Linked DNA regions of Trichocoleus sp. FACHB-46. The main gene of each other region encodes a partner of the protein of the gene in region 2 in a complex. Links are inferred from orthologs where the notes say so. Each region holds a gene or a part of one and is shown on either strand. Other genes may lie near its edges. The genes, in order: tig and rpsG.

What was found.
Region 1: the proteins of rpsG (region 2) and tig are in contact, whole or in part, in a crystal structure (PDB 3GTY), measured with the Thermotoga maritima proteins. The link is inferred for Trichocoleus sp. FACHB-46 from one-to-one orthologs. Residues at the interface, in WP_004081843.1 of Thermotoga maritima: Lys34, Lys52, Lys55, Glu59, Arg62, Gln63, Glu66, Asn67, Lys69, Val71, Arg95, Ala109, Lys110, Lys111, Gly112, Arg113, Pro114, Glu117, Glu121, Ile124, Ala125, Tyr127, Asn128, Asn129, Thr130, Gly131, Lys135, Asp139, Arg142, Met143; in WP_004081061.1 of Thermotoga maritima: Glu122, Val124, Val129, Leu130, Tyr133, Glu188, Gly259, Ile262, Tyr263, Glu266, Ser270, Glu273, Gln274, Glu277, Arg308, Gln311, Ile312, Ser315, Tyr316, Glu325, Arg329, Arg336, Leu363, Phe366, Trp367, Arg373, Leu377, Arg381, Leu384, Glu387.

What each region holds. Positions count from the first base shown.
Region 1 is NZ_JACJOD010000030.1:263,270-266,487, reverse strand. The notes cover bases 238-3,136. They hold tig (trigger factor), read right to left. Parts: upstream 2,447-3,136; coding sequence 1,028-2,446; downstream 238-1,027. Other genes in these bases: clpP (ATP-dependent Clp endopeptidase proteolytic subunit ClpP), read right to left, coding at 238-747. Outside these bases: ATP-dependent protease ATP-binding subunit ClpX, read right to left, coding at 1-44; more of clpP, read right to left, coding at 52-237. UniProt on the Bacillus subtilis protein: Involved in protein export. Acts as a chaperone by maintaining the newly synthesized protein in an open conformation. Functions as a peptidyl-prolyl cis-trans isomerase.
Region 2 is NZ_JACJOD010000025.1:7,829-11,061, reverse strand. The notes cover bases 273-3,186. They hold rpsG (30S ribosomal protein S7), read left to right. Parts: upstream 273-1,451; coding sequence 1,452-1,922; downstream 1,923-3,186. Other genes in these bases: fusA (elongation factor G), read left to right, coding at 2,007-3,186; rpsL (30S ribosomal protein S12), read left to right, coding at 821-1,201; H6F72_RS15030 (HesB/IscA family protein), read left to right, coding at 285-614. Outside these bases: H6F72_RS15035 (cupin domain-containing protein), read left to right, coding at 1-156; more of fusA, read left to right, coding at 3,187-3,233.

The DNA.
Region 1 (3,218 bases), on a different replicon or contig from region 2:
TTGCCACAGAAGGAACATTTCAGATGGGAGTCGTACTTAGACATAACTGCCTCATGATTTCAGTGCGGTGACAGCCTCTCCCGGAAGGGGAATGTTCTGCCTAGAAATAACTTGATCAATTAAACCGTAGTCTTTTGCTTCAACTGCCGACATAAAGAAGTCGCGCTCAGTATCCGCTTCAATCCTCTCTAAAGGCTGATTTGTATGACCAGCCAATAGCTCATTCAGCTTGCGCTTGTGATACAGAATTTCTTTGGCTTGAATTTCAATGTCAACAGCTTGACCTTGCGCTCCACCTAGCGGTTGGTGGATCATAATCCGGGAACTAGGCAGTGACATGCGCTTGCCCGGGGCTCCGCCTGAGAGTAAAAAGGCTCCCATGCTAGCAGCCAATCCAAAACACATAGTCACAACATCTGGGCCAATATGCTGCATGGTGTCATAGATTGCCATACCAGCCGTGACGGAACCACCTGGCGAGTTGATGTAAAGCTGAATATCTTTCTCTGGATCTTCTGCTTCTAGAAACAGGAGTTGAGCCACGATGGAATCAGCGACCGCGTCATCAACTGGCGTTCCTAGGAATACAATGCGCTCCCGCAAGAGCCGTGAGTAGATGTCAAACGCCCGCTCACCCCGACCAGATTGTTCCACTACCATCGGGATGACGTTGCTGGGGCCAGTAGAAGCAACGTCTAGCAAGTTCAGGCTGCTGATAGGGGAGTAAAGGGACTGAGATACCAACATAGGGGCTAAGAACTGAAGTTCAGGACTGTGACATCAACCAAACAGTTCGAGCGTTTATTTACGGACCTTTAGGAGCACACACTCTTGGAGGAAAGTCGTAACGCTTGTATCTGTTATATGCGATCATTATGCCTCAACTCATCTAAGACTGGCTGTAGGTGAGGGAGAAATGCACGAGAAACCCGCTTAATTACGGCTAGGTAACTAACCAGTCATTCTATCGGCTAGAGCCGTAGAGTGAGTTTAAAGTGATCGCTCCCTCAAGAAAATTTACGTAAGACTACTCACTAGCCTCTGTTTCTGCTGGAGCAGCAGTTTCCGGTTCAGCCGTAACCTCTGCTGAAGCTAGCTCCTCGCTTTCTTCACCCTGAGTGAGAGAACCTTCGGGTACAAGTTCAATCGTGGAGCGCTCTTCTAGCCACTTGAGAATTTTTTCTTTCAACAAATCTTCTTCAACCACGGTTCGCAAACGATCGTGGTCGATGTCGCGATCGCTATACTGCTCCATGACTTCTTTGATACGAGTCTCGATCGCTTCAGGTTCGACCTGAATGGACTCCCGCTTCGCTACTTCGCCTAGAGCTAGTGTGCGCTTGATCCGAGTAATGGCCTCGGGCTGCGATCGCTCTCGCAATTGAGGAATCATGTCTTGGGTGAACAGCCGCTTGATATCCAGCCCTTGGTTTTGTAACTCAATCGCGGTTTGGGTCAACATGTAGTCAACTTCGCGATCGATCAAGGTCATGGGCAAATCAACCTCAATTTGCTTCAGCAACTCACTGATGATCGCTTGTTCCTTATTCGCGTCGGTTTTGCTGTCAGCTTTCTTTTGGAAATTGGATTCGATCGAAGCACGTAACTCCGCCAAAGTTTGGAACTCACTGACTTCTTGAGCAAAGTCATCATCCAAGGCGGGCAGTTCCTTTTCCTTCAGCTCTTTTACTGTAATGGTAAAGACAGCGGGTTTATCTGCTAGATCAGCTTGCGGATAATCCTCTGGGAACTTGACTGAGACTTCTCTGGTTTCCCCTGGATTCATGCCGACCATGCCATCGATAAAACCAGGAATAAATCGGCCTTCCGACAACTCAACTTGGAAGTCTTCAGCTTGGCCGCCGGGGATTTCAGCGGCTTCTTCTTCGGCACCTTCTTCAGCTACTATGCGACCAGAAAAGTCCACTACAGCTGTATCACCCAGCTGAGCAGCGCGGCCTTCAACTGGAATCAGAGTTGCCAATTCAGCCCGACGCTCTTCTAAAACTTTATCGACTTGCTGAGGGTCGTACTCTGCTTTTTCTGCCTGAACGTTAAAGCCAGTGTATTGGTCTAGCTTCACTTCTGGTTGAACATCTACAGCAGCAGAGAAAGTGAGGACAGAACCAGGTTCATACTGTTGCACCAAGTCTTCAAATGAAGAGCGCAACTGGAAGTTACCGATCGCATCGATTTTTTCCTGTTCAACGGCTTGACGGACACCGTTTTGAACCAACTCTTCTAGTGCTGCAGCCTTCATGCGACTAGAACCAAAGCGCTGAATCAATACTTGACGGGGAACTTTGCCTTTCCGAAACCCAGGGATATTAGCCGAGCGAGTAAACTCTTGCAGGACCTGCTCGTAAGCTTTCTTGGACATGTCTGGTGGAATTTCGATTTCCAAACCAATCTGACTGGCGGGAAGTTTTTCCTGGGTAACTTTCATTGGCTCTGCAGTTTTTAGACAACTAAACTTTCTGGTTCAACAGGGATTGAGGTTTGTGATACAGTGCCCTAAAGCACAGGTTTCCTTGAGCAATCCCTGACATTAAAGGTCAGCCCTTGGCCCAGCAACAACTTGATTACTGTAGGCATTAAGTACTCCGGGCATACTCAGGGCGATCGGTATGACTTAGCTTTCACAGGACTAATCACCTGCTCTATCACTTAACCAAAGGTCAGAGCGAAAGAGCTCAGTTCAGCAATTCGGGGAAATTTCGCTTAACTGCAATTAGCTATCCTAACCGATCCTAACCAGCCATGAACGAGATGAATTAAATTTGATCTAAAGTTCATCTGGGCTGTTCTTTGGCAGAGTAGCACTCAAAGGCACCCAATGACTTTAGTGCTCTTGCCCCTCAATCTAGTGCCCGTATTGTTACAGCTAGCTTTGCTCAGCAGCGATCGCACCTCAGAGCACAAAGTTAAGCGGATAAAACCCAGTCTTATGCGAAGATCTTAGTTGAGGAGTGCTGAGACTCCTACTTAGACAAGGCGAGCTATTTTTCAGTCCGAACAAAATCCGTTAAAATGTTGAAACCTCAATTTTTGAGACTTATCACTAAGAAAACCTCTAAATTCATGATCTAACCTCATCTAATAAATCTTAAACAAAAGAAAATCTTATAAAAAGCCTTGTGAGCTAGCAGATCCAACAGCTAAAAATCCAGCAAAGTTAGCCAACCGACTCTTAGATTTACCTGTAAAGACCTAGCTCT
Region 2 (3,233 bases):
TCCACCTATGTACCGCAATGTACTAGTCATCGGTTGGAGAACCCTGGGGTAATTCCTTTGGTTTTGATTGAAGTGCAAAACGGTGAGTACCTAGGCGAAGATGACATCGTGCGTTTTCAAGACGATTACGCCCGTACAGCTTCGCAAATCAAGTAGCGTTTTAAGTTCTAAATTGAATTAACTTAAGCAAGCTGGCAGCGTTAGTAGGATACTATTAGCGCTGTAAATTCTCTTTAAAGCACTTACTCAAAACTCACTCAAAAAGTTAGTGAAAAACTCGGTGAATGATGCTCCAGCTCAGTCAAGCCGCAATTAAAGAAATCTTGCGTCTCAAGCAGAAGTGCCGCAAGCCAAATGCCGTATTCCGTTTGGGAGTACAGCCAAGTGGTTGTTCGGGTATGTCCTACACTCTAGAATTTGACGAAGAAGTCGGGCCTAATGACGCGTTGTATGACTGCAACGGCATTCAAGTTGCGATCGCTCGCTCAAGCCTAACCGTTTTAAGCGGCTTAAACTTAGATTACTCCGAAGACCTGATGGGCGGCGGCTTCCGCTTCCACAATCCCAATGCCACTCAAAGCTGTGGTTGTGGTAACTCCTTCTCTGTCAGCTAAACGTTACAATTTGACTTGATAATCGAACTGTTCCCTCAAAACCACTCAAGCACTGATATAGCAGGCAGCTCAGCAACACACGACCGTCGCTTGAGCCTCAAGGATTTGAGATTGTTCACCAAAAAATTGACATTGACTCCATTAACTCGGTAAGATTAGAATTTGTTGTTTGTTGAAGCAGCGAAAGGCCGCGCACGCCATAACTCATGCCCACTATCCAGCAACTCATTCGTAGCGAACGTCAGAAAGTTCAGAAGAAAACCAAATCCCCGGCTCTGAAGAGTTGCCCTCAGCGTCGTGGCGTTTGCACAAGAGTTTACACGACCACTCCTAAGAAGCCCAACTCCGCTCTGCGTAAAGTTGCCAGGGTTCGTCTCACTTCTGGTTTTGAGGTCACAGCCTACATCCCAGGTATCGGTCACAACCTGCAAGAGCACTCTGTAGTAATGATTCGAGGCGGTCGGGTCAAAGATCTGCCCGGTGTGAGATACCACATCATCCGGGGCACCTTGGATACTGCTGGAGTTAAAGACCGCCGTCAAGGTCGCTCCAAGTACGGTACCAAGCGCGCTACTGCTAAAAAGTAAAGCCCAAGCTTGTCATTCGTATCGGTTAACGCTGAAGAAGCAAGTATTAGTAAGTTGCAAGCCTTGCTTGGAAGACTGGGCTATTGCATACGGCCTTAGAGAAGCTTGAAAAGTATCTCGGTCTTTTGGCTTGGCCAATTCTATACAATGGTCGTATTGCTTCTTGCTTTACCGAGCTTGTTTTTGACTGAATAAATCTCGAATTGCATTCAAAATAGTAGTTCCGCAATCTTTTCTCTAAAGGCTCAATATGTCTCGTCGTACTGTTATTCAAAAACGTCCTGTTCCTCCTGATTCTGTATACAACAGTCGCCTAGTCAGCATGATGATGCGGCGGATTATGAAGAGTGGCAAGAAGTCCGTTGCTTCCCACATTGTTTATGATGCTTTCAAAACCATTGAGGAACGGACAGGCTCAGATCCCTTAGAGCTATTTGAAAGAGCAGTACGAAACGCAACTCCTTTAGTTGAAGTAAAAGCTCGCCGAGTAGGTGGAGCAACATACCAAGTCCCTATGGAAGTTCGCTCTGATAGAGGAACTGCTTTAGCTTTACGTTGGTTAAGTCAGTTTGCTCGTCAACGCGCTGGCCGAACTATGGCTGGCAAGCTAGCGAATGAATTAATGGACGCAGCTAACGAGACTGGTAGCGCGATTCGTAAGCGTGAAGAAACTCACCGCATGGCTGAAGCGAATAAGGCTTTCGCCCACTATCGGTACTGATCTCCGAACCCTGGTTTCCGTAACAAAAGTATAGAATTCTAAAAGAAGCGCAAATTTTTTGCGGCAAAGATAAAGGAGGTAGCCGTGTCACGCACCACCCCGCTTGAACGAGTACGCAACATTGGTATTGCTGCCCACATTGATGCGGGCAAAACTACAACAACAGAGCGAATTTTGTTCTACTCCGGTGTAGTTCACAAGATTGGCGAAGTCCATGACGGAACTGCCATCACTGACTGGATGGAGCAAGAGCGGGAGCGGGGCATTACCATCACTGCTGCCGCAATCAGTACTGCTTGGGCCCGTCGCGACCCTAAAAACCCGACTAAAGCCCTGGCGGGCGAGCCTGAATATAAGATCAACATCATTGACACTCCGGGACACGTAGATTTCACGATTGAAGTGGAACGTTCCATGCGGGTGTTAGACGGTGTTATTGCTGTCTTTTGTTCAGTAGGCGGAGTTCAGCCTCAATCTGAAACTGTGTGGCGTCAAGCCGATCGTTACAAAGTCCCTCGAATGGTCTTTGTTAACAAAATGGACCGGACTGGAGCTAATTTCTTCAAGGTTTACGGTCAGATCCGCGATCGTTTGCGTGCCAATGCGGTTCCAGTACAAATCCCCATTGGTACTGAAGAAAACTTCAAGGGTCTCGTAGATTTGGTACGCATGCGTGCTCATATTTACAGAAATGACTTAGGAACTGACATTGAGGAAACTGAAATTCCTGCGGAAGTTCGGGAGCAGGCTGAGGAGTTCCGTCTGAAGCTGATCGAGTCTGTTGCGGAAACCGATGATACCCTCACCGAGAAGTATCTAAATGGTGAAGAGCTAACGGAAGAGGAAATTCGAGCTGCGCTCCGTAAAGGAACGATTGCTGGAATGATTGTTCCGATGCTCTGTGGCTCTGCCTTTAAAAACAAAGGTGTGCAGCAAATGCTGGACGCAGTAATTGATTACCTGCCTGCTCCAGTGGATATCCCTCCTGTTCAGGGAACACTGCCCAATGGCTCAACGGTCGAGCGGGGTCCAAGCGATAGTGAGCCGTTCTCAGCTCTAGCCTTTAAGGTGATGTCCGATAAGTTCGTCGGGCGGCTAACCTTCGTTAGAGTCTACTCAGGTGTCTTGAAGAAGGGCAGCTACATCCTAAACGCCTCCAAAAACAAGAAAGAGCGCGTCTCCCGCCTCATCATCTTGAAAGCCGATGACCGGATTGATGTGGATGAACTGCGTGCTGGTGACTTAGGGGCTATTCCTGGCTTGTCGGATACCTTGACTGGGGACACGCTTTGCGATGAAAATGCTCCTGTA